3 regions of the Pseudomonas sp. 910_21 genome follow, and region 3 is predicted to be linked to each of the others. Evidence: riboswitches for the same ligand, from Rfam matches in the RefSeq annotation. Region 3 holds a riboswitch; each other region holds the start of a gene.
The links. A riboswitch is a leader RNA that binds a small molecule or an ion and turns the genes downstream of it on or off. The one in region 3 is predicted to bind cobalamin.
Positions count from the first base shown of each region.

Region 1: linked by a shared signal. The riboswitch ahead of FW796_RS30820 (TonB-dependent receptor plug domain-containing protein) and the one ahead of FW796_RS17410 (CbtB domain-containing protein) in region 3 are both predicted to bind cobalamin.
Region 2: linked by a shared signal. The riboswitch ahead of cobO (cob(I)yrinic acid a,c-diamide adenosyltransferase) and the one ahead of FW796_RS17410 (CbtB domain-containing protein) in region 3 are both predicted to bind cobalamin.

Region 1 is NZ_VXCY01000013.1:76,020-85,458, forward strand. Features, by position in the region: gene FW796_RS30810 (arginine N-succinyltransferase) at 1-278, shown strand, start outside; gene FW796_RS30815 (arginine N-succinyltransferase) at 328-1,401, shown strand; cobalamin riboswitch at 1,435-1,637, shown strand; gene FW796_RS30820 (TonB-dependent receptor plug domain-containing protein) at 1,667-3,715, shown strand; gene FW796_RS30825 ((2Fe-2S) ferredoxin domain-containing protein) at 3,727-4,479, shown strand; gene FW796_RS30830 (ABC transporter substrate-binding protein) at 4,472-5,386, shown strand; gene FW796_RS30835 (diguanylate cyclase) at 5,571-6,653, opposite strand; gene hglS (2-oxoadipate dioxygenase/decarboxylase HglS) at 6,963-8,357, shown strand; gene FW796_RS30845 (FAD-binding oxidoreductase) at 8,503-9,439, shown strand, end outside.
Region 2 is NZ_VXCY01000002.1:736,522-745,960, reverse strand. Features, by position in the region: gene FW796_RS08565 (histidine phosphatase family protein) at 1-528, opposite strand, end outside; gene cobT (nicotinate-nucleotide--dimethylbenzimidazole phosphoribosyltransferase) at 525-1,580, opposite strand; gene cobU (bifunctional adenosylcobinamide kinase/adenosylcobinamide-phosphate guanylyltransferase) at 1,577-2,098, opposite strand; gene FW796_RS08550 (cobyric acid synthase) at 2,135-3,586, opposite strand; gene cobD (threonine-phosphate decarboxylase CobD) at 3,583-4,575, opposite strand; gene cbiB (adenosylcobinamide-phosphate synthase CbiB) at 4,568-5,476, opposite strand; gene bluB (5,6-dimethylbenzimidazole synthase) at 5,473-6,123, opposite strand; gene FW796_RS08530 (cobyrinate a,c-diamide synthase) at 6,116-7,438, opposite strand; gene cobO (cob(I)yrinic acid a,c-diamide adenosyltransferase) at 7,449-8,060, opposite strand; cobalamin riboswitch at 8,141-8,373, opposite strand; gene FW796_RS08520 (hypothetical protein) at 8,543-9,124, shown strand; gene FW796_RS08515 (PQQ-dependent sugar dehydrogenase) at 9,195-9,439, shown strand, end outside.
Region 3 is NZ_VXCY01000005.1:153,924-163,362, reverse strand. Features, by position in the region: gene metH (methionine synthase) at 1-234, opposite strand, end outside; gene FW796_RS17435 (fatty acid cis/trans isomerase) at 389-2,680, shown strand; gene nfuA (Fe-S biogenesis protein NfuA) at 2,824-3,408, shown strand; gene cobM (precorrin-4 C(11)-methyltransferase) at 3,590-4,336, opposite strand; gene FW796_RS17420 (cobalamin biosynthesis protein) at 4,419-4,832, opposite strand; gene FW796_RS17415 (CbtA family protein) at 4,829-5,530, opposite strand; gene FW796_RS17410 (CbtB domain-containing protein) at 5,542-5,730, opposite strand; cobalamin riboswitch at 5,829-6,061, opposite strand; cobalamin riboswitch at 6,135-6,346, shown strand; gene cobW (cobalamin biosynthesis protein CobW) at 6,445-7,515, shown strand; gene cobN (cobaltochelatase subunit CobN) at 7,519-9,439, shown strand, end outside.

The sequences.
Region 1 (9,439 bases), on a different contig from region 3:
CTACCCAGTATGTGGACCTGTTTGATGCCGGACCGACCCTGCAAGCCCGCAACAACCAGCTACGCTCGATCGTTCAGAGCCGGGTCGCGATCAGCTACCTCAGCCCCCAGAGCGGCCGCGGTCGCCACTGGTTGCTGAGCAATGACCGACTGCAAGGATTTCGCGCCATTGTCGCGCCCCTGGATGAAGCCCCGGGCGATGTGGTCGGGCTCGACCTGTCGATGCTCCAGGCCCTGCAACTGACACCGGGCGAACCGGTACGGGGAATCGCGTTATGAGTTGCCCGCTGTTGCTGCGCTGCCCGGGACCGCTGCAAGGAGTCCACCGATGATCGTCCGTCCGATCCGCGTTACCGATCTGCCGGGGGTGCTGGCCTTGCTGGAAGGCAGCTGTCGCGAGTTGAACAACCTCTCCACCGACCCCGAGCGCCTGGCCCATCGCTTGCGCTGGGCTCAGCGCACCTTCGCCAGCCAGGTGGAACGGGCCGATGCCGACTACCTGTTCGTGCTGGAGGACGACGACCAGCAAGTCATCGGCATTTGTGGCCTGAGCGGCGCCATCGGCCTGCGCGAGCCTTGCTACAACTACCGGGTCGGCATCACCCGTGGCAGAGCCCCGGGGCTGGGTATCGACAAGCAGGTTCCGACCCTGTTCCTGTGCAACGAGATGACCGGGCAATCCCAGCTGTGCTCGCTGTTTCTGCGGCGCGACCAGCGCCAGGGCTACACCGGCCGCCTGCTGTCCACTGCACGCTTGCTGTTCGTCGCCGAGCACCCGGCGCTGTTCGGCGACAAGCTGGTGGCCGAATTGCGTGGCCAGCTCGACAGCCAGGGCTGCTCACCGTTCTGGGACAGCCTGGGGCGACACTTCTTCAAGATGGACTTCCAGCAGGCCAATCGCCTGTCCAGCCATGGCAGCAAATCCTTCATCGCCGAACTGATGCCGCGCCAGCCGCTGTACACCTGCCTGCTCAGCCCACAGGCCCAGGCGGCCATCGGCCAGGCCCACCAGAGCACCGAGCAGGCGGTGAACATCCTGCGCGACGAAGGCTTCAGCCATCAGGGCTGCATCGATATCTTCGACGGCGGGCCGCTGATCGAGGCCGAAGTGGCGAAGATCCGCAGCGTGCGTGAAAGCCAGACCCTGCCCTTGCTGGTGGGCAGCCCGGACGAACAGGCGCCGGTGTGGCTGATTCACAACCGCCGCCTGGAAAGCTGCCGCATCACCGCCGCCCCCGGGCGCCTGGTAGCCGGCTGCCTGCTGGTGGACCGCCTGACCGCCAAACGCCTGCAACTGCAGCCAGGGGACTCGGTACGCGCCGTGCCACTGTTGGCCTGCCCGGCGCGGCCTCTGGGCCCGTCCGGCATCGCCCTCGCGCCTGGCGCCGCCCTGCCCCTGTAGCCACGAGATTGACGAACGCCGGGGCGAATGTTCATATGCCGCCCAGTTTCAGGTGCCTCATGCCGCCGTGCACGAGGTGAAACGGGAAACCGGTGCGCCCCTTCAGGGCCAGTCCGGTGCTGCCCCCGCAACGGTAAGCGAGTGCTGCATTCAACACGCCACTGTACCCAAGGTATGGGAAGGCGAATGCCGCCAGACTCGCAAGCCCGGAGACCGGCCTGGAACTTCTGTTTGGCAATCCTGCGGTGGGCGGGCATGGGCCGGTATGGTCGCGTGCCTGTGGCCGATACCTTCTCCTGCGTGCTTCCCGAAGACACTTTCGAGAAGACCAAGAATGACAACAACCTTCGACACTTCCCCTGCCTGCGACTGGCGTGCACCGCGCTGCTCCCTGGGGGGCGCCCTGCTGGGCTGCCTGTTCAGCCCCCTGCTGCTGGCCGAGGACAGCGGCTTGCAACTGGAGCAGCAGTTCGTTTCCGCGCCTTCGGTGGAATCCACCACCGTGGCCGAGATGGCCAGGTACGGCAGCAAGGTGGAGATCATCGATCGCCAGCAGATCGAACGCGCCGGCCCCAGCAGCGACATCACCCGGGTCCTGCAGATGTACGTGCCCGGCCTCTACGTCGCGCCGAAAAACGGCCCCTTCGACTACGGCACCTATTCCCTGCTGGGGGGCCGCAACGACGACACCCTGATCCTGCTGGACGGCGTACGCCTGAACAACCGCCTGTACGGCGGCCTGTACCTGGACACCTTGCCGGCCAATGCCATCGAGCGCATCGAGGTGCTCAAGGGCGGCCAGAGCCTGCTGTTCGGTACCCAGGCGGTGTCCGGGGTGATCAACATCGTCACCCGCAGCCCCCAGACCCGCGACACCTCCGGCGAGGTCAACCTGGGCCTGGACAGCTTCATGGGCCAAAGCGGCGATGCCCGGGTGGAGCGCATCCTCAGCAACGGCTTGGGCGACCTGGGCCTGCTGGCCTATGTCAGCCACAACGTCTCCGATGGCTACCAGCCCTATCGCAACAGCGCCTACAGCGCCAGCACCCGGGACAAGAAACGCGCCTATGAAGTGACCACCTTCGGCGCCAAGGCGATCCAGGGCTTCGCCGACGATTCGCGCCTGGAACTGTTCTACCAGTACAGCGATGCCAACCTGGATTTCGCCCGCCCGGTGAACAACAAGAAAACCACCAACGACCGCATCCAGCAGATCGCCACCGCGACCTTCGAGCAGCGCCTGAGCGAGCGCTTCAGCTACTTCATCAAGGGCCATGTCAACGACTGGGACACGCGCTACACCAAGATCGACAGCCTCAAAGACGGCAGCCTGGTGACCAGGAACCGTAACGACTACTGGGGCTTCACCGACTGGGGCGTTCAGGCCGAAGGCAAGGCCGAGCTGGACGGCGGCCATGTGCTGGTGTTCGGCACCGACAACCAGTGGTTCAAGGGCCAGGACGATGTGCTCAAGATCGACAATAACCAGGCCCAGGCCAATGCCCTGTACACCCAGTTGCGGCCGGTGTTCGCGGCGCTGCCCGACTGGCATCCGAGCCTGGGCATCCGCCACGAGAAGATGAGCGGCGGCGAGAGCGCCACCGTGGGCATGCTCACCTCCCTGTACGACCTCAATGCCCATTGGCAACTGCGCGGCCAGTACGGCAGCGCCTTCAAGCTGCCCAACGCCGAGCAGCTGTTCGTCAACGAGGACTACGAACAAGGCAACCGCAACCTCAAGCCGGAAAAGAGCCTGAATGCTGAACTCGGCCTGGACTACAAGGGCAGCCTGCTGGCCGGCGAGTTCAACGCCAGCGTCACCGCCTTCCAGCGCAAGATCGACGACCTGATCGCCCTCGATGGCATCCACTGGGTCAATGGCGAGGGGCGGATCAAGGTGCGCGGCATGGAGGTCGACGGCCGCTGGCAGTTCAGCCCGCGATGGAACCTCTCGGCGGACCTGACCCGCAATCTGCTGGAGTCGCGCAACGGCGTGACCCTGAGCAATATCCCCGGCTTCTTCGCCCGCTCGCGACTGGGCTACGAGTCCGAGGATCGTCAGTGGGGAGTGGGTGGCGCACTCCGCTACATCGGCCAGATCGACAGCGCGAAGAAGGTCGACTACGGCCACTACTCGGTGGTCGACGCCGATGCCTATCGCTACCTCGACAGGGCCCAGCAACATCGCCTGAGCCTGCTGGTGGAGAACCTGTTCGACCGCGACTACACCACCAGCATGACCAGCAGCTCGCCGGCGGTGGACAACCTCGGCCGCCCCTTCACTACCGAAGTGCGCTACACCTACCGCTTCTGAGGCCCATCGACATGCACAAGGACTATCAACGGGTGCTGTTCGTCGGCCCCGGCCTGCACGGCGGCGCCCTGGGCGAGGCCTTTGGCCGGGAGCTGAAGGCGCTGCGCAGCGATGACGCCGGCACCCGGGTGATCGACACCCTGGACGGCTTCGACAGCCTCTGGGCCGCCCTGGAGGAACCCTTGCCCGAGGACGGCGCGGCGCTGCTGGTGGTGGACCTGGAGCCCAGTTCCGACAGCGCCTACCTGGACTGGCTGCGCGATGAACTGGGACGCCTGGCCCGGGCCCACCCCCAGGCGCCGCAGCTGTGGATCACCGCCCAGGCCCTGGGCCGTCGCGGGCTGGATGCGGCGCTGGCCTGCGCCAGCATCGCCCAGGGCGAACGGCACCTGCCCTGCGATCAGGTCAATGCCGTGGCCAGCGACCCGGACTGGTCCCGGGTGCCGCCCCATGCCCGGCAGGTGTTCCTGTGCACCGGCCCGCGCTGCGTGCGCCGCGGTGCCCTGGCGCTGTGGAAGACCCTGCGCCGTGAACTGCTGCGCCTTGAGCACATGGAAACCCCCGGCGGCGTGCTGCTGACTCGCACCGCCTGCCAGTTCCCCTGCAACCTGGGGCCGGTGCTGACCGTGCACCCCGATGGCTGCTGGTACCGGGTCAGCGACGACAGCCAGGTCGTGCGCCTGGTGCAAGGGCATCTGCTGGCAGGTGAGCCGGTGCAGGATCTGCTGATCCCCTCGCCTTATGCGGGGGTGGCGGATGCCTAGGAAAATCCTCGGCCTGCTGCTATGGCTGGCGACCGGCCCGGCCCTGGCGGCCAGCTATGACAATTGCGGCAAGACCTGGACTGTCGAGGACGCCCCCCGGCGCATCGTTGCCCTCAACCAGCACAGCGCCGACCTGTTGCTGGCCCTGGGCGCCGGGCCATCGATGATCGGCGTCGCCTACCTGGACGACGACAGTCGGGCCCAGGCTCAGGGGCAGTACCACGGCGTGCCGGTGATCGCCCGGCAATACCCGTCGGCGGAGGTGCTCTACAGCCTGAAGCCCGACCTGGTGGTGGGCGGCTTCGCTTCGGCGTTTCCCGACAACTTCAGCTCCCGGGAGCGCCTGGGGGCCATCGGCGTCGGCAGCTACCTGCTGGAGTCGGCCTGCGCCGGGCATGATGAGGACTACTTCGGGCATATACGCCGCGACCTGCAGACCCTGGGCCGGCTGTTGCATCAGCCAGCCCGGGCCGAGCAACTGATCGCGGCCATGGACGCCGACCTTGCCGCGGCAGCAGCCTTGTATCGGGGCCGCGACACGCCGGCGGTGTTCTACCTGGACAGCGAGGTCAACGGCCTCGCCAGCCAGGGCCAGCGTGGGTTTGTCGGGGTATTGCTGCAGGCCGCCGGGGCCCGCAACAGCTTCGCCGCCATCGACCGCCCGCGCCTGACGGTAGACAGCGAAACCCTGCTGAACAACGACCCGGACGTGCTGCTCCTGGCGGACGCCCTGTGGTCACCGGCCACGCGCAAACGCCAGCTGCTGCAGCGTGACCCGGTGCTGTCGCGGCTGCGGGCGGTGCGCGAGGAGCGGCTGCTCGACATCCCCTTCACCCAACTGGTACCGGGCATCGCCAGCGGCCGCACCGCGCTGGAACTGGCCCGGCGCCTGCACCCCGCCCCGTAGGAGCCGGCTTGCCGGCGAACGGAACACCGCCAACCTCGCGGCGTCCCTCCCGACGCTTTCGCGGGCAAGCCCGCTCCTACCAACCACAGCCTCTGTAGAAGCCGGCTTGCCGGCGAAGGGAGCACCACCATCCCCGGGGCGTACCCCCGGTGCTATCGCGGGCAAGCCCGACAAGAGGCAGGTATTACAGGGGATTCAACACCCTGCGCGAAGGCAGTTCCGGCGGATGGCAGGTGACGTTGTTGCGACCGCAGGTCTTAGCGGCATACAAGGCCTGGTCGGCATCGTTCAACCAACCCATGGCGTCCTCGTGCATGGAGCTGAACGCCGCCAGGCCAATGCTCAAGCTCACCTGCAACGTCGGACTCTGTTCGTAACCCAGGGCCGCGAAACGCCCGCGCAGGGCTTCCATCAGGTCGGCGGCATGTTCCAGCGGCACGTCCGGCAGGATCACGCAGAACTCGTCGCCACCATAACGCCCGGCCTGATCACTGACTCGCAGGTTCTGCTTGAGGATCTTGCTCAACTGGCGCAGCACCACATCCCCGGCCACATGGCCGTAGGTGTCGTTGATGGCCTTGAAGTGATCGATGTCGATCAGGGCGATGGCGCCGCCATGGGTCTGGCGCTGGCAACGCTGGAACTCGATCTCCAGCTGGTCCTTCCAGGCGCCGTGGTTGAGCAGCCCGGTCAGGCTGTCGGTACGACTCAGGGCCAGCAGCTCGCGCTTGTGCCGACCCAGGGTCACTGCCTGCTGGTAGCAGATGTAGCCCAGCGCCATCGGGTACAGGGTCAGCATCGGCAGGCAGGCATACAACTGCTCCGGCGTGGTCAGGGCAATGAACGACGGCCCGAACACCCACAGGCCGATGCCGATGCCCAGGACCTGGGCCCCACAACCGGCCAGAAAGAAACGCACCCCGCCCAGGGCGATATTGTTCATCGCCATCATGCCCAGGGTGGTGGCCAGCGGCAGCGGATTGAAATGCATGGCCGCGACCCAGAACCCGCCCAGCAGCGAATCCATCAGCAGGTTGCGGTACTCGGCACGAAACGGCACCCGGGACAATCGGGCCCACTGATAGGCCAGGTGCGGCCAGGCGAAGGCGTTGAACAGCATGAAGCCCCAGACCCAGGGCGCCGGTTGCAGCGGCGACATGCCCGTGGCGACGCAGAAAAAGCCCAGGGCCAGGCCCAGGGTACGCGAGGTGTAAAGCCTCCTGGCCAGTGACAGTCCCTTCCCTCTGGTGTACTGCGCAGGGGCCAAGTCGCCTCCGTCCAGCGATGGAAAAGGTGGATCGAGTGGGTACCCATCAACCGGTGAAAGTCTATCAGCATGGGTTCAAAGCGCCATCAGTGTACACCCCCTACCCGTGCCCGGTCGGGCCCGCACGGCGGGAATCTGCGGCGCTCAACCTCCAGCCTTCCACCAGCCGGAGCGGGGTCGCGCGCCATGCATTCATTTGCAGAATGAAGTTCAGAGGAAACTTCGTTTGTCAGCCCCCGCAGCCCCCAGCAGAATCAAGGCCGCCCCGCCCTTTTCATGCCTCGATCCACTGTCACGGGAACCCTGTCCATGAGCAACCAGCACTTCGTCAGTCCTGATCTGATCCGCCAGGGATTTTCCCGGGCGATGTCGGATATGTACCGTGAGGAGGTGCCCCTCTACGGCGCCTTGATGGAGCTGGTGGCGCAGGTCAATGCCCAGGTCCTGGAACAGCAGCCGGCCATTGCCCGGCACTTGCAGCACAGCGGCGAACTGCAGCGCCTGGACCTGGAGCGCCACGGCGCCATCCGTGTCGGCAGCGCCGCCGAGCTGGCAACCCTGGCCCGGCTGTTCGCGGTGATGGGCATGCAGCCGGTGGGCTACTACGACCTGACCCCCGCCGGGGTGCCGGTGCACTCCACGGCCTTTCGCGCGGTGCATGAAGAGGCCCTGCACGTCAGCCCGTTCCGGGTCTTCACCTCGTTGCTGCGCCTGGAACTGATCGACAACCTCGAACTGCGGCGCTTTACCGAACAGGTGCTGGCCCGGCGTTCGATCTTCACCCCCAAAGTGCTGGAACTGATCGAACAGGCCCACGCCCAGGGTGGCCTGGATGACCGCGATGCCCAACGCTTCATTCAGGAAGCCCTGGAGACCTTCCGCTGGCACCACCACGCCACAGTGACCGCCGCCCAGTACGCCAGCCTCAGCGCCCAGCACCGGTTGATCGCCGATGTGGTGGCGTTCAAGGGCCCGCACATCAATCACCTGACCCCGCGGACCCTGGATATCGATGAAGTGCAACGGCTGATGCCCGAGCACGGCATCACCCCCAAGGCGGTGATCGAGGGTCCGCCCCGCCGGGCGTGCCCGATCCTGCTGCGCCAGACCAGCTTCAAGGCCCTGGAGGAAAGCGTGGCCTTCACCGACCAGGACCTGCGCCAGGGCAGCCACAGCGCCCGCTTCGGCGAGATCGAACAACGCGGCGCGGCACTGACGCCCAAGGGCCGGGCCCTCTACGACCGCCTGCTGAACGCGGCCCGCGACGCCCTGGGAGACTTCCCCAGCGAGAGCAATGCCCAGCGCTACAACCAGCTGATGCAGGCGCACTTCGACGAGTTCCCCGACAACCACGACGCCATGCGTGAACAGGGCCTGGCCTATTTCCGCTACTTCGTCAGCGACGCCGGACTGGCGGCGCGCAACCAGCCCCAGCGGCCCACCACCTTGTCAGCGTTGCTGGCGGCCGGGCACCTGCGGGCCGAACCCCTGGTGTATGAGGACTTCCTGCCAGTGAGCGCCGCCGGGATCTTCCAGTCCAACCTGGGGGACGACAGCCAGAGCCACTACGCCGCACACTCCAACCGCCAGGCCTTCGAAACGGCCCTGGGCCGCGCCACCCTGGATGAGTTGCAGCTCTACGCCCAGACCCAGCAGCGCTCCCTGGAGCAATGCGCCGCCAGCCTGGGCCTGCCTGCGCTCTGAGCCCTGTCCGGCATCGGCCTTGCGGGTCGATGCCGTCTCCCCTGCCGTCGTTTCCCCCCATGGTCATGGCCTGGCCGGAGCGCTATTCTGCCGTCACTTGCGCCCGAACCCGCGGCGCGCCACCACCAAGGATGGACACGGCGACATGAGATTCGCGACCGCCCTGCTTTTATGCTGTGCCCTCGGCGCAGCGCTGAGCACCCACGCAGCAGAAACCGTCAACGACATCACCCAGCTCAACCCCATCGTGGTGGACCAGGTGGCCCGCCCCACCACCCTGGAGCAGATCGTCAAACTGGTGGCCGAACACCCTGGCCCCATCGCCATTGGCGGCGGCCGCTACAGCATGGGCGGCCAGACCGCCACCGAGCATGCCTTGCAGATCGATATGCGCGGCTTCGACCGGGTGCTCGGCTTCTCCCGGGAGCACAAGGAAATCACCGTGCAGCCCGGTATCACCTGGCGCGCCCTGCAGAGTTTCATCGACCCCTACGATCTGTCCGTGAGCATCATGCAGAGCTACGCCAATTTCACCGTCGGCGGCGCCCTGAGCGTCAACGCCCATGGCCGCTACGTCGGCTATGGACCGCTGGTGACCTCGGTGAAATCCATCAAGCTGGTGCTGGCCGACGGCCAGGTGGTCGAGGCCAGCCCCCACAGCAACGCCGAACTGTTCTACGGCGCCATCGGCGGCTACGGCGGCCTCGGGGTGATAGTCGAAGCCACCTTGCGCCTGAGCGACAACGTGCGCCTGCTGCGCAGCTTCGAAGAAATGCCCCTGAGCGACTACCGCCCCTACTTCCTCGCCCAGGTCGAGCACAACCCCAAGGTCATTCTGCATAACGCCGTGCTCTACCCCGACCAGTACCAGACCCTGCGCGCGGTTTCCTACAGCCAGACCGACCTGCCGGTAACGGTCAAGGAACGCCTCACGCCCCTGGACCAGAACTACTGGAAAGAACAGAAAGCCCTGAAAGTGGTGAGCCAATGGCCCGGGGGCAAGACCCTGCGCCAAGAGGTGATCGACCCCCTGGTGCTGAAGAAGCCCCAAGTGTCCTGGCGCAACCACGAAGCCAGCCTCG
Region 2 (9,439 bases), on a different contig from region 3:
CAACGCACCGTGACCGACTTCCACATTCAGCAACTGCTCTCGGGGCAGCCCACGTGCCCGGGCCAGCAACAGGCGCATCACCCCGCCATGGCTGATCAACAGCACCCGCTGCCCGGCACAATCGCGCTGCAAGCCCTCGATCGCACCCAGCACCCGTCGGGAAAAGTCCACCACGGGTTCCCCCTGGGGCGGAGTAAAGCTATAGGGGTCGGACCAAAATCGGCCCAGATCATCGGCATTGGTTTCCATCAGCGCCGCTGCGCTCTGCCCCTCCCAAGCGCCAAAATGCAGCTCCTGTACATCAGGCTGCAGAAGCAGGGGCAACTGCAACTGCGCAGCCAGTTGCTCGGCAAAACGCGAGCACCGCTGCAAGGGTGAACTGACGATCAGATCCCAACCCCCGCGCCCCTGAACCCCATCACGCATCTGTTGCCAGCCCCGCGCTGTCAGGGCGTCGTCCAGACTGCCACGCAAACCACCGCCCAGCTCGGTTTCACCGTGGCGCAACAGGTCCAGATGCAGGGTCATGCCGGCCGGTCCGCCACGGCCGCCTCGGCGAAGGTCGCCATCTGCCCGTGCAGATCACAGGCCAGGCGCAGTAACGGCACCGCCAGCGCAGCACCGCTGCCCTCCCCCAGGCGCAAGCCCAGGTCCAGCAACGGGTCGGCTTGCAGAGCACTCAGCACATGCCGGTGTCCCGGCTCGGCTCCTTGATGCGCAAACAGCAGCCATGGACGGCACGCCGGATTCAGGCGCACCGCCACCAGCGCCGCGACACTGCAGATAAACCCATCAACCAGCACTGCGATTCCTTCCTGAGCGCAGGCCAGATAGGCCCCTACCAACGCAGCCACTTCAAAACCACCGAGATTGAACAGCGTCTGCAAGGCATCGTCGCGGGACCCCGCATGCAGGGCTAAGGCCCGCTCGATGACCTGAGCCTTGTGGTTGACCCCTTCGGCATTCAAACCCGTCCCCGGTCCGGCCAACTGCGCCACCGGAATGTCCAGCAACGCACAGGCAATGGCACTGGCGGCAGTGGTGTTGCCAATGCCCATTTCACCGCCGATAAACAGTTGGGCACCCTCGGCACGGGCGCGCAACGCACTGTCACGGCCCGCTTGCAGGGCCAGCTCACCCTGAGCCGGGGTCATGGCCGGCCCCTGGACAAAGTTCTGCGTACCGGCACCGAGATTAAGGTGGCGCACACCCGGCAGGCTCAATCCGAAGGCCACTGTCCCCAGGTCCACCACCTCCAGTTGCGCACCCAGTTGCCGTGCCAGCACGCTGATCGCTGCACCGCCGCTGACAAAGTTCAGCAGCATCTGCCCTGTCACTTCCTGTGGGTAGGCGGATACGCCCTCGGCGACCACCCCGTGATCCCCGGCGAAAATCGAAATCCACAACCGCTCAAGGCATGGCTTGAGCTGTCCTTGCAAACCGGCCAGACGCACCGCCAAGGGCTCCAGTTGACCAAGGGACCCGGCCGGCTTGGTCAATTGCTGCTGACGCTCCAGGGCTTGCTCGACCATCCGGGCATCGACCGCCTTACACGGGTTCAGCCACCAGGAGTTACTCATAACGCAGTTCCTTTCAAAGTCAGGGGCAGACCGGCCACCGTCAGCACCACACGCTGACAACGTTCGGCCAGGGCTTGATGCAGCCAACCGGCTTCATCCACGTAGCGGCGAGTCAATTCGCCCAGGGGCACGACACCCATTCCAGTTTCGTTGCTGACAAAAATGATCTCCCCCGGCAGTGTCGCCACACACTGCAACAAGGCCTCACGTTCGATGGCCAAGCGCTGCTCGTCCTCGAGCATCAGCAGATTGGTCAACCACAGGGTAAGGCAATCCACCAGCAGGCAACGCCCGGTGCCAGCGGCCTGCAGCAGCACCCGGGCCAGCTCCAGCGGCTCTTCGATCAATCCCCATTGGGACGGGCGGCGCTCACGATGATGGGCAATACGTTGATTCATCTCGCCATCCAGGGGCTGGCTGGTGGCGATGTAGATCACCTCAAGGGCGCTGTCAGTGGCCAGTTTTTCCGCCAGGCGACTCTTGCCGGAGCGGGCACCGCCGAGAATCAGTTGCAGCATGCTTGAGCACCTTTGAAAAGTAAGTCCACCGTGGCGCTACAGGCCACAGAGTTTGAGCAGTGCGGCGGTATCCAGATGATGCTCCACCAGGTCCGCCAGACGCTCGATATCGCGTTCGCGCAAGGCGTGGTAATCCACCTCCTGCACATCCTGCAGACCCGCCCAACGCAACAGTGCACCACAGGCTGTCGGAGCCTCGAACAGACCATGCAGATAGGTGCCGAGGATCTGCCCATCGACGCTGCAAGCGCCATCACTGCGACCGTCCTCCAACTGCACCGCAGGCTGCTCCAGGGCCGGGCCGCGAGTGACGCCGGCGTGAATTTCATAGCCACTGACCGGCGCAGTCTCCAGGGTCAAGCAGCCGCTGACGTTACGCAGCTGCTTCTCTGCTTCGAGCACGGTCTCAAAATCCAGCAAGCCCAGGCCCGGGCTGGAGCCCGCCGCGCCCTCCAAACCCAGTGGGTCGTGCAACTGCTTGCCAAGCATCTGCAGTCCACCGCAGATCCCCAGCAGCTTGCCGCCATAACGCAGGTGCCGGGCGATGGCCCGGTCCCAGCCGTTGGCTCGCAGATAGGCCAGATCGCCGCGTACGCTTTTCGAGCCGGGAAGAACGATCAGGTCCGCGGCGGGAATCACCTGCCCTGGGCCGATGAACTGCAAGTCCACCTGAGGATGCAGGCGCAACGGATCGAAATCCGTGTGATTGCTGATGCGCGGCAGCACCGGCACCACCACCTTCAGCACTTGATCGACCTTGCCGGCCTGGCGCTGGTCGATGCCGTCCTCCGCCTCCAGATGCAGGTCCATGACATAGGGCAGCACGCCGATCACCGGCTTGCCGGTACGCGCCTCCAGCCAGTCCAGCCCCGGCTGCAAGAGCGCCAGGTCACCGCGAAAACGATTGATGATGAAGCCCTTGACCCGCGCCTGCTCGCTGGGCGAAAGCAGCTCCAGAGTTCCCACCAGATGGGCGAACACCCCACCACGATTGATATCAGCAATCAGCAGCACCGGACAGTCCACCGCTTCGGCAAACCCCATGTTGGCGATATCGCCAGCCCGCAGATTGATCTCGGCCGGAGAGCCGGCCCCCTCCACCATCACCACCTCATAAGCGCCTCGCAGACGCTCATGGGAAGCCAGAACCGCCTGCATGGCGATGGCCTTGTAGTCGTGATAGGCCACGGCATTCATGGTGGTGACGGCCCGGCCGTGAATGATCACCTGGGAACCGGTGTCGCTGTTGGGCTTGAGCAGCACCGGGTTCATATCGGTGTGGGGCACCAGATTGGCCGCCTGGGCCTGGACCGCCTGGGCCCGTCCGATCTCACCACCATCGGCGGTCACCGCACTGTTGAGCGCCATGTTCTGCGGTTTGAACGGCACCACGCTGACGCCCCGGCGCAACAGCCAGCGACACAGGGCGGTCACTAACGTGCTCTTACCGGCATCCGAGGTGGTGCCCTGTACCATCAGCGTGCTCATGGATAGTCCTTGCGATAAGCCTGCAGCGCCTGTTCCAGGCGCGCCCAATCGGCATCGTCGGCGGGCAGGCCGAAGCGCAGACTGCTGTTGTGGGCAAACAGCCGCAGGAGAATGCCGCGCCGCGCCATGAATTGATAAAGCCGCTCGGCCTCGGCGGTGATCAGCCATTGGAACAGCGCACAGCCGCCTTGGGGCTTGAAGCCATGCTGCTCCAGGACTTCACTCAGACGCTCACTGGCCGCCTCACTGCGCAGACGTTGCCGGGCATGGCCCTCGACATCCCGCAGACAGGCCTGCCCCAGCACCCGGGTAGGTCCACTGACCGCCCAGGGGCCAACCTGCTCCGCCAACAGCCTGAGCAACCGGCGCTCGGCCAGGACAAAGCCCAGGCGTACTCCGGCCAGCCCGAAGAACTTGCCGAATGAACGCAGGACAATCAGCCCCACCTGATGGGCATGCCGGGCCAGGCTCAGTTGCGGGGTGTTATCCATGAAGGCTTCATCCACCACCAACCAGCCACCGCGCTGGGCCAAGCGGGCGTGCCAATCCAGCAGGCGCTCCGGCGTCAGGCTCAAACCGGTGGGGTTGTTGGGGTTGACCACCACCAGCACATCGAGGCTGTCGAGAAAGAAATCCACTTCCTGCTCCAGTACCTCACGCACCCGATAGCCACTGCGCCGCCAGGCCTCGGCGTGCTCGGCATAACAGGGCGACAGGACCCCAACCTTGCCCGCCCGCCGCAGCCGCGGCAGCAGTTGGATCGCCGCCTGGGAACCGGCCACCGGCAACACCTCACTCGCGCCGTAGTAGGCGCAGGCCGCTTGCTCCAGGCCATCATCGGTTTCCGGCAGGCGCGCCCAGGCACGCAGGGCAATGGGCGGCAGGGGAAATGGCCAGGGCGCCAATCCGCTGGACAGATCCAGCCAGGCCTCTTCGGCGATTCCGTGTTCCTGGGCCGCCTTGCGCAACCTTCCACCGTGCTCAAGCATAGAATTCAGCCCCCAGGCACAGAATCAACAACCACAGCCAGACACCTCGCTGCACCAACTGCCAGCCGCGATCGATGGAGTCGGCACTCGCCGGCTCGCCTTCGCCCAGTTGCGGGCGCTGGTGCAACTCACCGTGATAAATCGCTGCGCCGCCCAACTCGACCCCCAGGGCACCCGCTCCAGCCGCCATCACCGGGCCGGCATTGGGGCTGTCCCAGGTCGGGCCCTGGCGCCACCAGCATGTGAGCGCCAGGCGGGTCTTGCCCAGCAAGGCATAGGTCAGGGCCACCAGCCGTGCAGGAATGTAATTGAGCAGGTCGTCGATTCGCGCCGCCGCCCAGCCGAAACGCTCAAAACGCTCGTTGCGATAACCCCACATCGCATCCAGAGTGTTGCTCAGACGATAGAGCACCACCCCTGGCGCGCCGGCCACGGCGAACCAGAACAAGGCGGCGAACACGGCATCGCTGCCGTTTTCCAGCACCGATTCAGTGGCTGCCCGCGCCACTTCGGTGGCGTCCAGCTCACGAGTCTCACGGCTCACCAGAAAGCCGACCCGATGCCGGGCTTCATCCAGGTCGTCACTGCGCAAAGCCTGAGCCACCGGCTCGACGTGCTCGCCGAGGCTGCGAAGACCCAGGGCGCAATACAGTGCAACGATCTCCACCAGCCAACCGATGTAGGGCAGCCAGGACAGGGCCGTGGCCAACAGGGTCAAGGGCAGCACCGCCAGTACCCAGGCCGTGACCCCATGGCTGCGCCAGCCTCGGCCGGCGGCGTTGAAACGTTGCTCGATACGATCCGCCACACGGCCAAAGGCCACCAGCGGATGCCAGCGCTTGGGTTCGCCCAGCAGCGCATCCAGCGCCACCCCGGCGACACTCAGCAACGCCACACTCATTGACTCACTCCCCAGTAATTCTCATACAGCAACTCACTCAATGGCCGGGGTTGCGCCCAGCCCTGCAGCGCCAGCATCGGCGCCGGATAGAACTCGGTAACCGGTCCCAGGCACAACACGGCCAAGGGTTTGGCGCCGGCGGGTAATCCCAGCAGGTCGGCCAGGGCCTGGGGCTCGAACAGCGAAACCCAGCCCATGCCCAGGCCTTCGCTGCGGGCCGCCAGCCAAAGGTTCTGAATGGCACAGGACAGCGAGGCCAGGTCCATTTCCGGCAGGGTCCGCCGTCCAAAGACATGCCGCTCGCGCCCATCCATCAACGCCGCCACCAGCACCTCGGCACAGTCATTGATGCCTTCGACCTTGAGCTTCATGAACTCGTCGGAACGCTCCCCCAACGCCTCGGCAGTGCGCACCCGCTCCTCCTCCACCAACTGCTGGATTCGTCCACGCAGTGGTCGATCGCTGATACGGATAAAGCGCCAGGGTTGCATCAACCCGACACTGGGCGCCTGATGCGCCGCTTCCAGCAAACGCTGCAGCAGCTCGGGCGCGACACTGCCACCGGCGAAGTGACGCATATCCCGGCGTTCGGCAATGGCGCGATAAACCGCCTCACGCTCCGCCGCAGAAAACCCCTGCTCACTCACCTGCCACGCCCTCTGCAGAAGCCGGCACGAACAACGCCGCCACCGCCGCCGGATTGGACGGAAAGTAAAAGTGCACATAGGAGGCAGTCATCCGCCCATCGCGATACACCGCTTCCGCACCACGACCACCATTGGGACTGATGCCACGGGCAATCGGCTCGAGTTGCGTGCTGGTCAGGGAATGATGATAGGTGTGGCCACGCAAGCTGCCCTCCGGCAACTCCACCGCTTGCAAGGCCAGGGCCGCCAGGCGTTTTTGCATCACGGCATCGCCGGGCAGCAACCCCAAGAGATTGGCACGCAGCCCTTCGACGTCGGTCAGGGAGTCCAGCAAATACAGCATGCCACCACACTCCGCGAGCAACGGCTTGCCCGCACCATGGTGAGCACGAATAGCGCCCAGCATCGCGGTGTTTTGCGCCAGTGCCTGATGGTGCAATTCGGGGTAGCCACCGGGCAGGTACAAACTGTCCGCCTCCGGCAACTCGGTGTCATGAATCGGCGAGAAGAAGCTCAACTGCGCGCCCATGGCCCGCAACAGATCCAGGTTGGCGCCATAGGTAAAGGCAAACGCCTCATCCCGCGCTACGGCGATTCGCACACCCGCCAGCAAAGGCTCGCAGGGCTCCGGCGTGGGTGCGGCAAAGCTCACAGCCGGCGGCAGTGCCACTTGGCAACTGCTGGCCAGGGCTGCAGCGGCGGCATCAAGACGCAGGTCCAGATCATTCAGTTCGCTGGCCTGCACCAGCCCCAAATGGCGGCTGGGCAGCTCGATGCCAGTCTCCCGGGACAAGGCTCCATACCAGCGCAGTCCCTCGGTGAGGCTGCCTTCAAGCAACTGCGCGTGACGCAAGGTGCCTACCCGGTTGGCCAGCACCCCAGCGAACGGCAGGTCCGGCTGATAGCGGGCCAGTCCCAGGGCCAGCGCACCAAAGGTCTGGGCCATGGCGGTGCCATCGATCACCCCCAGCACCGGGACTCCGAAATGCCGTGCCAGATCGGCGCTGGAGGGCGTGCCGTCGAACAGCCCCATGACCCCCTCGATCAGAATCAGGTCCGCTTCGCCCGCAGCCTCCCAAAGCAAGCGGCGGCTTTCTTGCTCCCCGACCATCCACATGTCCAGCTGGTACACCGGAGCACCGCTGGCTCGCTCAAGAATCATTGGATCGAGAAAATCCGGACCGCACTTGAATACCCGTACCTTGCGCCCCTGGTTGCGGTGCAAACGGGCCAATGCCGCGGTCACGGTGGTCTTGCCCTGGCCGGAAGCCGGTGCGGCGATCAATACCGCCGGGCAATGACGAACATCGGTCATGAATTCACACTCACAGCTCAACACCTTTCTGCGCCTTGATACCGGCCTGGAACGCATGCTTGATCATGCCCATTTCAGTGACGGTATCCGCCAGCTCGATCATCTCCGGCTTGGCGCCGCGGCCGGTTACCACCACGTGCTGCATGGGGGGACGGGCCTGCAGGTCACTGAGCACCTGATCCAGATCCAGGTAGCCGTGCTTGAGGGCGATGTTCAACTCGTCGAGTACTACCAGGCCAATCTCCGGGTCGTTCAGCAGCTCCCTGGATACCGCCCAGGCCGCTTCGGCCGCAGCAATGTCGCGCTGGCGATCCTGGGTTTCCCAGGTGAAACCCTCACCCATCACGTGAAACCGCACCTGCTCTGGAAAACGCCGGAAGAACAACTCTTCGCCGGTGCTGTTACGGCCCTTGATGAACTGCACCACGCCGCACTGCATACCGTGGCCCATGGACCGCGCCAGCATGCCGAAGGCCGAACTGCTCTTGCCCTTGCCATTGCCGGTCAGCACCAGCAACAAACCACATTCGTTGGGCGAGTTGGCGATGCGCTCATCGATCACGGCTTTTTTGCGCAACATGCGCGCCAGATGGCGTTCGTCACGATCGGGGGATTCACTCATGGGGCAGCTCTCCGTTGGGGCTGGGGAACGGCGGGCAGGAAAAGAAAGAGACGGCGCTAGCCTGGCATCGCCCACCGTGATGCCGTTGGATGGATCAGGCCGGTCTCCGGGCTCATGAGGGGCATCGCTGCCGGGCTGCGCGCCTTCCCATGTCATCGACACAGTGGCATCTGGCACAGCCTTGACTCATCTACCGTTGCGGGGGCAGCGCCGGAATCGTTGCCGTGTCCATCGCTGGAACAGGCACTGACCGGCTTCCCTGTTTCACTCTGTCGACCACGGGCCACAGAGCACCTGAAACAAGTCGCGAAGGTTAGAGGGTTGGGGGTGGAGCGTCAATTAAAGCCGGCCGTCGCACATCGCACAAAACTGCACTGCATCAACAAACTGGCGCCAATCTTGTGCCACACTCAGAGCGGTGATATCAAATAGCCACATTCCGGGACCCAGGTCCTGCCACACAACAATAAGGGGTGAGTTCGATGCAAGGCATGATCATCAGCAATCCAAAGCTGGAATTCCTGCGCCCGATGCTGGAACGCTGGTTCGATTGCATTGACCGCTACAACGCAGTCCGCGGCGATAACGAAACCCCGTACTGGTTCGATGAAAAGGCCAACCTGGGATTACTCTCCGCGGCCGCCTGGATGGCGGAGATGATCAGCCTGGAACACAGCCCCAGCAAGAAGCAGCAGGAGGAAGGTGCTCGCAACGCTCGTACCGACCTGTATCTGGCCACCAAGGACGAACGCGCTTATATCCAGACCACTCAGCGCTGGCCACGGGTCAACAGCCTGCACCTGACCCAGCCATTGCTGGACATTGCCAGTGACGCCAAAAAGATCAGCTATCCCAGCGACCTGAGGCTCGGCTGCCTGTTTGTAGCCCCGCAAAAAGCCCAGCACAGCGCCTCTCCCGAAGAACTTCAGGACATGCTGGACGAGTTGCAAAAGGAGCACTGCTGCGCCGTAGCCTGGTACTTCCCCTACGCCTACCGCAAGCTGCATAACGAAAGCGGCCACTACCATCCGGGGATTGCCGTACTGTTCAAGGAGGCCCGCTGATCAGGCGGAACCATCGACTGGCTATGCTCCTCTATGACTACGACGTTCGTGCACTCATAGGGAAATCAGCATGCTCAAGCTTCAACACACCTTGCTTATCGTTATCGCCGCCGGCCTCACCGCCTGCGGCGAAACCTCCAGCCTGCAAGTCTCAGACGGCACCGGACCGAACCCCAAGCTGCCGGAACCCAATCCCACGCTGATCCCCACGGTCAATATTGCCCCTGCCATCGGCTGGCCCCAAGGCGCAAAACCCACGGCCGCAGCCGGCACCCAGGTTGCCGCCTTCGCCGAAAACCTCGACCACCCACGCTG
Region 3 (9,439 bases):
GCCGGCATCCAGATAGGCTTTTTCGATGCCGCCGATCACGTCCGGACGGGTGATCACCAACAGGTCGTTGTTGCCCTTGACGTCGCTGGGCCAGTCGGCGAAACGCTTGCCACGGTAGTCCTGTTCTTCGAGCTTGTAGCTCTGGATCATGGTGCCCATGCCGCCATCGAGAATCAGAATGCGCTCTTTGAGGGCTTGCTGGAGAGCGTGGAGGCGAGCACTGCGGTCAGACATGAGAACTACCTGGTAGGGCCATTACGAAGGGCGTGGATCATAGCAAACCTGCATGGATTTGCGGCATGTACGGGTTTTTCATGAATATCGCTCATGTTGGTCGGTGGGCGACCCCGGTAGAATCGCGGCGTTTTTTATTTTCGGGATCAGGGACATGCCGTATCGTTTTGTCGTTGCCAGCGCTTTGCTGCTTCTCAGTTCATTGTGCATGGCCCAAGGTCCGGCTCCGGCTATTTCCTACACCCGCGACATCCAGCCGATCTTCACCGAGAAGTGCGTGGCCTGTCATGCCTGCTACGACTCCGCCTGTCAGCTCAACCTGGGCAGTGGTGAGGGGGCCGGTCGCGGTGCCTCGAAAATTCCGGTGTATGACGGCGAGCGCAGCAAGGCCCAGGCCCCGACCCGACTGTTCTACGACGCCAGTGGCAAGGCGGCCTGGCAGCGCCAGGGCTTCTATTCGGTGCTCGATGCCCAGGGCAGCCAGGCCGCGCTGATGGCGCGGATGCTGGAACTGGGGCATCGCACGCCATTGCAGCCCAATGCCAAGTTGCCCAGTGAAATCGCCCTGGGCCTGAACCGGGAGAACATGTGCCCGCAGCCGGCGGAGTTCGACGCCTATGCCGGCGCGCATCCGAAAGAGGGCATGCCGCTGGCGGTCACCGGTCTTACCGATCAGCAATACCAGACCCTGCAACGCTGGCTGGCCTCCGGCGCACCCATCGACGAGCAGGGCCTGGCCCCCAGTGCCCGGGAAAGCCTGCAAGTGGCTCAGTGGGAGAACCTGCTCAACGCCCCTGGCGCTCGGGAAAGCCTGGTGGCGCGCTGGCTCTACGAACACTGGTTCCTGGCCCATGTCTATTTCGAAGGCGGCGAGCCGGGGCACTTCTTCCAGTGGGTGCGCTCGCGTACCCCCAGCGGCCAGCCCATTGACCTGATCAACACCCGTCGCCCCAACGACGACCCGGGCACCCAGGTGTATTACCGCCTGTGGCCGGTGCAAGGGGTGATCGTGCACAAGACCCACATCACCTACCCGCTGAGCGCGGCGAAGATGGCCCGGGTCAAGACCCTGTTCTACAGCGGCGACTGGCAGGTCACTGCCTTGCCGGGCTACGGACCCGGGCGTCGAGCCAATCCGTTCGAGACCTTCGAGGCGATTCCGGCCAAGGCCCGCTACCAGTTCATGCTCGATAACGCCGAATACTTCGTGCGCACCTTCATTCGTGGCCCGGTGTGCCGCGGGCAGATCGCCACCGATGTGATCCGCGACAACTTCTGGGCGCTGTTCCAGGCCCCGGAACATGACCTGTACATCACCGATCCTACCTATCGCGGCCAGGTCACGCCGCTGCTGGCCATGCCCGGGCAGAACGACGATGTCGGCAGCGTGCTCAGCTTGTGGCTGTCCTATCGCGACAAGCGCAACGAGTACGAAGCCCTGCGCCGCGACTTCTATGCAGACTCTCCGGCACCCAGTTGGTCAACCCTGTGGGCCGGCAACGACAACGCGCTGCTGAGCATCTTCCGTCACTTCGACAGTGCTTCGGTGACCAAGGGCCTGATCGGCGAGGTGCCGCAGACGATGTGGCTGTTCGACTACCCGCTGCTGGAGCGCACCTATTATCAGCTGGCAGTGAATTTCGATGTGTTCGGCAACGTTTCCCACCAGGCCCAGACCCGGCTGTACTTCGACCTGATCCGCAACGGCGCCGAGCAGAACTTCCTGCGCCTGATGCCCGCCGGTACCCGCGAGGATTTCCTCGACGATTGGTACCAGAACAGCGGCAAGTTCAAGATGTGGCTGGATTACGAGTCCATCGACGATGACAAGCGCAGCGCGCTGAAACTGGACCCCAAGGACCCGAAGAAAGACTTCGCCCATCAGTTGCTGGCGCGCTATGGCGAGCTCAATGCCAAGCCCGACCCGATCAATCGCTGTGACAGTGCCTATTGCTCGCGGCCCAATATCGACCCGGCGCTGCAGGATGCCGAGCAGGCCCTGAGCAGCCTGGCGTCGCGCCCGGCGGCGGGGCTCAAGGTCATCGAACAGTTGCCGGAAGCCACCCTGCTGCGGGTCCAGGCCCCGAGCGGCAAGCGCGAGTTCTACAGCATGCTGCGCAATCGCGCCCACAGTAACGTGGCTTTCATGCTGGGCGAGTCGCTACGCTACCAGCCGGGCCTGGACACCCTGACCATTTTCCCGGGCATTCTCAGCAGTTATCCGAACTTCATGTTCAACGTTCCCACCGAGCAGGTGCCGGCGTTTGTCCAGGCCATGCAAGAGGCCCGGGACGCTGCCGGCTTCGAGAAGATCGTCGATCGCTGGGGGATTCGCCGCAGTCATCCGCAGTTCTGGCAGTACTTCCACGACCAGACCCGCTATCTACAGGAAGTCGACCCGGTCGAGGCCGGCGTCATGGACATGAACCGTTACGAAAACCTCTGATACAGGGCCGCTATCTGTCCTCGGGCCGCCTACTGACGGGGCCCGGGGATGCCCTATACCAAGGTCTATCCCGACAAAAATACTAGGACTTTGTCAGCGGCGTCGATTGGCGTAAACTGCGCCCACGTCTGCGAGGAACCACCATGAGCGCCATAACCATTACCGACGCCGCCCACGATTATCTGGCTGATCTGCTATCCAAGCAGAACACCCCGGGGATTGGCATCCGCATCTTCATTACCCAGCCAGGGACTCAGTACGCCGAGACCTGCATCGCCTATTGCAAGCCGGGCGAAGAGAAACCCGAAGACAAGGCCCTTGGCCTGAAGAGCTTCACCGCCTACATCGACGCCTTCAGCGAAGGTTTCCTCGATGATGCGGTGGTCGACTACGCCACCGACCGCATGGGCGGCCAACTGACCATCAAGGCGCCCAACGCCAAGGTGCCGATGGTCAATGCCGACAGTCCGGTCAACGAGCGCATCAACTACTACCTGCAAACCGAGATCAACCCGGGGCTGGCCAGCCACGGCGGCCAGGTCAGCCTGATCGACGTCGTTGACGACGGCATCGCCGTGCTGCAATTCGGTGGCGGTTGCCAGGGTTGCGGCCAGGCCGACGTGACCTTGAAGGAAGGCATCGAGCGCACCTTGCTCGAGCGCATCCCCGAGCTCAAGGGCGTCCGCGACGTCACTGACCATACGCAGAAAGAAAACGCCTACTACTAAGGCGTTCACTGCGAACTAAAAAACGGCGCCCCGTGAGCGCCGTTTTTTTATGCCCGCAAGCCAGCCCCCCCCAAAAAAGCTTCCGTAGGAGCCGGCTTGCCGGCGAATGGGCCCCCGAGCCTTGCACCGATACCGAGGACGCCTTCGCTGGCAAGCCAGCTCCTACAAAGGGGGAGAGGTGTCAGGGGCGATAGAGGTGCGCGTGTCCGGCGCGATACAGGGACGACTCGCTGAAAACATCCGTGGCCAGCACCCGGCCCACCAGGATCAGCGCCGTGCGCCGGAAACCCTTGGCCGCGACCTGCTCGGCAATGTCGGCCAGGGTCCCCAGGACCCAGTCCTGGTCCGGCCAGGTGGCACGATGCACCACCGCAATCGGGCAGTCGGCGCCGTAGTGCGGCAGCAGCTCGGCGACGATTTTCTCCAGGTGATTGACCCCCAGGTGAATCGCCATGGTGGCGCCGTGGGCCGCCAGGCTGGCGAATTCCTCACCGGCAGGCATGGCGGTCTTGTCCGCATAGCGGGTGAGAATCACGCTCTGGGACACATCCGGCAAGGTCAGCTCGGCCCCCAGCAGCGCGGCGCAGGCCGCTGTGGCGGTGACTCCGGGGACGATTTCGAAGGCAATGCCCAACTCCCGCAGGCAGCGGATCTGTTCACCGATGGCGCCATACAGGCTCGGGTCGCCGGAATGTACCCGGGCCACATCCTGTCCTTGGGCATGGGCTTCCCGGATGGCCTCGATGATCTGTTCAAGGTGCAGTTCGGCGCTGTTGATCACCCGCTCAGCCCGGTGGCCTTCCAGTACTGCCTGAGGCACCAGGGAGCCGGCGTAGATGATCACCGGGCAGCGATGGATCAGGCGCTGGCCCTTGACCGTGATCAGTTCCGGGTCGCCGGGACCGGCACCGATGAAATAGACAGTCATGGCTGTCTCCTGTGAGAAAGGGGCTGGAGCCGTGCTTCAAATGAAGATTGCTCATGATCAAGGCGGGGGATTATCGAGGATTTTACCGGCAAGCGGCCATTGCCAGGGTGGCCTGGGCGTATTTCTGACGAGGGATCAGCAGTTGGGCCGGGCCGGGATGCAGCTGTTCGGCCATGGCCAGGGCAGCACTTTCGGCAACGCCGTAGCAGCCGGTGCGTTCAAAGGCGATCTGTGAACGGTGGCTGAGGCGCAGGGCATAAGGTGCCAGTTGCATGCTGCTGAAACAGGTCAGTGGCAGTGCCAGTTGCTCGGCCAACTCCAGCAGACCGGGCTCGGCCTGTTTCAGGTCGATGCTCGCCAGGGCGAAAACCTGCTGCGTATCGATGCGATGGGCTTCCAGCACCTGATCCAGCAGCGCGCGCAGCGTGGTCACCGGGCAGCCTTTCTGGCAGCCCAGGCCGACCACCAGGGTCGACGCTGCGCGCACTTCGATCATGCTGAGTACTGATCCGTGTTCCTGCGCCGGAACAACCAGGCGCTGATCAGCCCGAGGGCTAGCCAGAAGGCGGCGTTGGTCAACTGCGAGGCGATTTTGAATTGTGCCTCCAGCTCTTCCGGGGCCAGCATCGAATGCACTTCCGGTTGTGGCGCGCCGATCACGTGAGGCACGGCGATGATGGCCGCGCCCAGCAGTTTCAGCAGCCAGTTGCCGGCGAACACGATCAGGGCAAGGCCCACGGCGGTGGAAGCGGCAGCGCCGACCCACCACACCTGGCGCTGTACCAGGTCGGCGGCGGCGGTGCCCGGCAACTCCGGTGGCAAGCCCAGGGTCGGCGCCAGGCAGAAGGTCGCATAACCCGCCAGGCCCCAGAGCAGGCCCTGGGAGGTGCGGCTGGGCGCCCGCAGGGTGTAGAGCCCGGCCAGCATCAGGGCGAAGCCGACGGCCACCACCAGATTGCCGCCCGTGGTGGACAGCACTCGCTGCCAGCCATCTTCCGGTTCCCAGGCTTCGGCGTCGTGGCTGTGGCCGGCCATGGCGCCTTCGGCGTGTTCATGGACTTCTGCGGCCGGGGCCTTTTCATAGGTTTCCGCCTGCAGAATCAGCGGGGCCACCCAGAAGCTTTGCAGCAGGGTCAGCAGCAAGGCCGCCAGCAACCCGGTGAACCCTGCGGTTTGCGCAATACGCTTGATCATGTCGGCAGGTCTCAGTGGCAAGGGAAAGCAGCGCTGTGACGGGTGTCGTGGGCGGCGTTGTGCACCGCTTCGATATGGGAGAAGCCGGCGAAGTACACCAGGCAGGCGCCCAGCAGCGAAGCGCCGATGGCGGCCACCAGGCGCTGGCTCAGGGTGGAGGTGCTGCTGGTGGAATGGCTGGTGCTGCTGATGATCGACATGGCGCTTCCCTCTGGAGTGTCAGCGGGGAGAGTGGCGCAGGAAAACCCCGCGTGACCGGCACGCAGGGTTTGCAACAGCGCCCGCCCACCGCGGGTTTGTTATGTGTGTGTTGCGGGCCGGTCTCCGGGCTGGCGAGGGGCAGGGGCCGAGTCATGTCGGACCGTGCCGGCAAGTGTCGCCTTCCCATGCCTTGGCACAGTGGATCTGACACTTCGCTCGCTTACCGTTGCGGGGGCAGCACCGGACTGGTCACGGCTTTTGTAGTAAAGCACGTGATTCACCGGTTTCCCGTTTCACCCTGTGAAGGGCACCCGTAACAAGGCGCGTAGGAAATCATGGCCGGGGTAACGTCGTCAATTGCGGACGCCGGCGCATTGCCGATTGACCGTCCCCCGCGCTCTGCGTAGCCTTGCGCCTTCGAGGTTCTTCGACCAGCGGTCGAAGCTAAGAAGGGAACGCGGTCGATGCCGCGGCTGCCCCCGCAACTGTGAAGGGTTTCATTTCTGCAAGGCCACTGCATTCGCGTCCGGAACGCCTGCGGGAAGGCGTAGAAACCGCCAGTCCAATGACTGGCAAGCCCTCAGCCAGGAGACCTGCCTCGATCCCAGATTCTCACTACAACCGGGCGGGGTGATCCGGTGGCGAAATCTCCGCGCGCTCCTGCGCTGCGGCTCTCGTCCCGTTTGCCCGCCACCTTTGCCAAGGGGCATCCGATGAAAACACTGGCCAAACTTCCCGTCACCATCGTCACCGGCTTCCTTGGCTCGGGTAAGACCACCTTGCTGCGGCACATGCTGGACAACGCCCAGGGCCGGCGCATCGCGGTCATCGTCAACGAGTTCGGCGAGCTGGGCATCGATGGCGAGATCCTCAAGCAATGCTCCATCGGCTGCACCGAGGAAGAGGCCAGTGGCCGGGTCTATGAGCTGGCCAACGGCTGCCTGTGCTGCACCGTGCAGGAAGAGTTCTTCCCGGTGATGCGCGAACTGGTGGCGCGCCGCGGCGATCTGGATCACATCCTCATCGAAACCTCCGGCCTGGCCTTGCCCAAGCCCCTGGTCCAGGCCTTCCAGTGGCCGGAAATCCGCAGCGCCTGCACCGTCGATGCAGTGATCACCGTGGTCGACAGCCCGGCCGTGGCCGCTGGCACCTTCGCCGCGTTTCCCGATCAGGTGGACGCCCAGCGCAAGCTCGACCCCAACCTGGACCACGAATCGCCCCTGCATGAGCTGTTCGCCGACCAGCTGTCCAGCGCCGATCTGGTGATCCTCAACAAGACCGACCTGATCAACCCCGAAGACCTGGCCAAGGTGCGCCTGGAAGTGGCCGAAGAGCTGCCGCCAGCAGTCAAAGTCATCGAAGCCAGCAGCGGCCGCCTGCCGCTGGACGTGCTGCTGGGCCTGGGCGCCGGCTCCGAGGAGCACATCGACGGCCGCCACAGCCACCACGATCACCACCACGACGGTGACGACGACCACGACGATCACGATCACGACGCCTTCGATTCCATCTCCATCGAACTGCCCCAGGCCGACGAAAGCCTGCTGCTGGACGCCCTGACCCAACTGGTGGTCAAGCACGGCATCCTGCGGGTCAAGGGTTTTGCCGCGATCCCCAACAAGCCGATGCGTCTGCTGATCCAGGGCGTGGGCACGCGCTTCGACAAGCACTTCGACCGCAAGTGGGGGGCTGACGAAGCCCGCACCACGCGCCTAGTGCTGATCGGCCAGGAACTGGACGCCGCTCAGCTCGAAGCGCAACTGCGCGCCGCCCTCAGCGTGTAACCCATGCACCTGCTCAGGACCCAGCCCGGCGGTTTCGTGTCGGATGACAATATTGCCGACCTTGGACAGACCCCCGCCGAGCTGGTGATCCTGTGCAGCGGCGACTCCAGCCTGGCGCTGCTGGCGGACGCTGCCGAGCAATTGCCCGAGGACTACCCCAGCTTTCGCCTGGCCAACCCGATGCAGGTGCAGAACCATGCGTCGGTGGACCTGTATGTGGACGAAGTGCTGCGCCACGCCAAGGTGATCCTGATTTCCCTGCACGGCGGCATTGGTTACTGGCGTTACGGCGTCGAACGGCTGGTGGAACTGTCCCGACGCGGAGTGCAGTTGATCCTGGTGCCGGGGGACGATCGCCCGGACCCGGAGCTCAGCGACCTGAGCACGGTACCGGCCACCGAGCGTGATCGCCTGTGGCAATACTTGCGTCAGGGCGGCCGCGATAACGCCTTGAACTTCTATCGTTGCCTGGCCAGCGGCCTGCTGGGGCGCGACTACCCCTGGAGCGAACCGCAGACCCTGCCACGCACGGCGATCTATCACCCACACAAAAGCCAGGCCACCCTCAGCGACTGGCAGGCCGATTGGCAGCCCGATCAAGCAGTGGCGGCGCTGCTGTTCTACCGTTCCCACCTGCAGGCGGCCAACACCGGTTTTATCGATCTGTTCTGCCAGCGCCTGCAGGCGGCGGGGCTCAACCCCTTGCCGATGGCCGTGGCCAGCCTCAAGGAAGCCGGTTGCCTGAGCCAGGTGGAAGACTGGCTGGATGCAACCGCGGCCGGGGTGATCCTCAATACCACCGGCTTTGCCCAATCCAGCCCCGAAGCCCCGCACCTGCGGCCGTTCCGGCGCAATATTCCGGTGATCCAGGCCATTTGCGCCCAGGACAACGAACCCGTCTGGCGTGACAGCGAGCAGGGCTTGGGGCCGCGGGACCTGGCCATGCACATTGCCTTGCCGGAACTGGACGGGCGCATCATCAGCCGGCCCATCAGTTTCAAGGACCTGGCCTGGCGCAGCGAGCGCAGCCAGTCGGATGTGGTCTGCTATCGCGGCCAGCCCGAGCGCATGGATTTTGTCGCCGAACTGGCTCGACGCTGGGTCGAGCTGGGACGCCTGGACAATGGCCAGAAGCGCATTGCCCTGGTGCTGGCCAACTACCCGACCCGGGATGGTCGTATTGGCAACGGCGTCGGCTTGGACACCCCGGCCGCCGCGCTGAACATCCTCAAGGCCCTGCACGCCGAAGGCTACCCGCTGCCGGCCGAGTTGCCCGCCAGCGGCAGCGAGCTGATCCGGCAACTGCTGGGCGGGGTCAGCAACGACCTGGACAGCCTCGACCAACGCCCGTGTCAGCAAAGTCTGGCCCTGGACAACTACGCGGTGATGTTCCAGGCCTTGCCGGAAGCCAATCGTCAGGCCGTGCTAGCGCGCTGGGGCGCACCGCAGCAAGACCCGATGTTCCGCGACGGGCGGATGATGATCGCTGGCCTGCGCTTTGGCCTGACCTTCGTCGGCATCCAGCCGGCCCGGGGTTATCAGGTGGACCCCAGCGCGGTCTATCACGACCCGGATCTGGTGCCGCCCCATGGCTACCTGGCGTTCTACTTCTGGCTGCGCCAGACCTACGGCGCCCATGCGCTGATCCATGTCGGCAAGCACGGCAACCTGGAATGGCTGCCGGGCAAGGGCGTCGGCCTCTCGGAGAGTTGCTGGCCGGATGCGCTGCTGGGCCCGCTGCCGAACATCTACCCGTTTATCGTCAACGATCCGGGGGAGGGCGCCCAGGCCAAGCGCCGCACCCAGGCGGTGATCATCGACCACCTGATGCCGCCCCTGACCCGTGCCGAAACCTACGGCCCGCTGCGTAATCTGGAGCTGCTGGCGGACGAGTACTACGAAGCCCAACTGCTGGATCCACGTC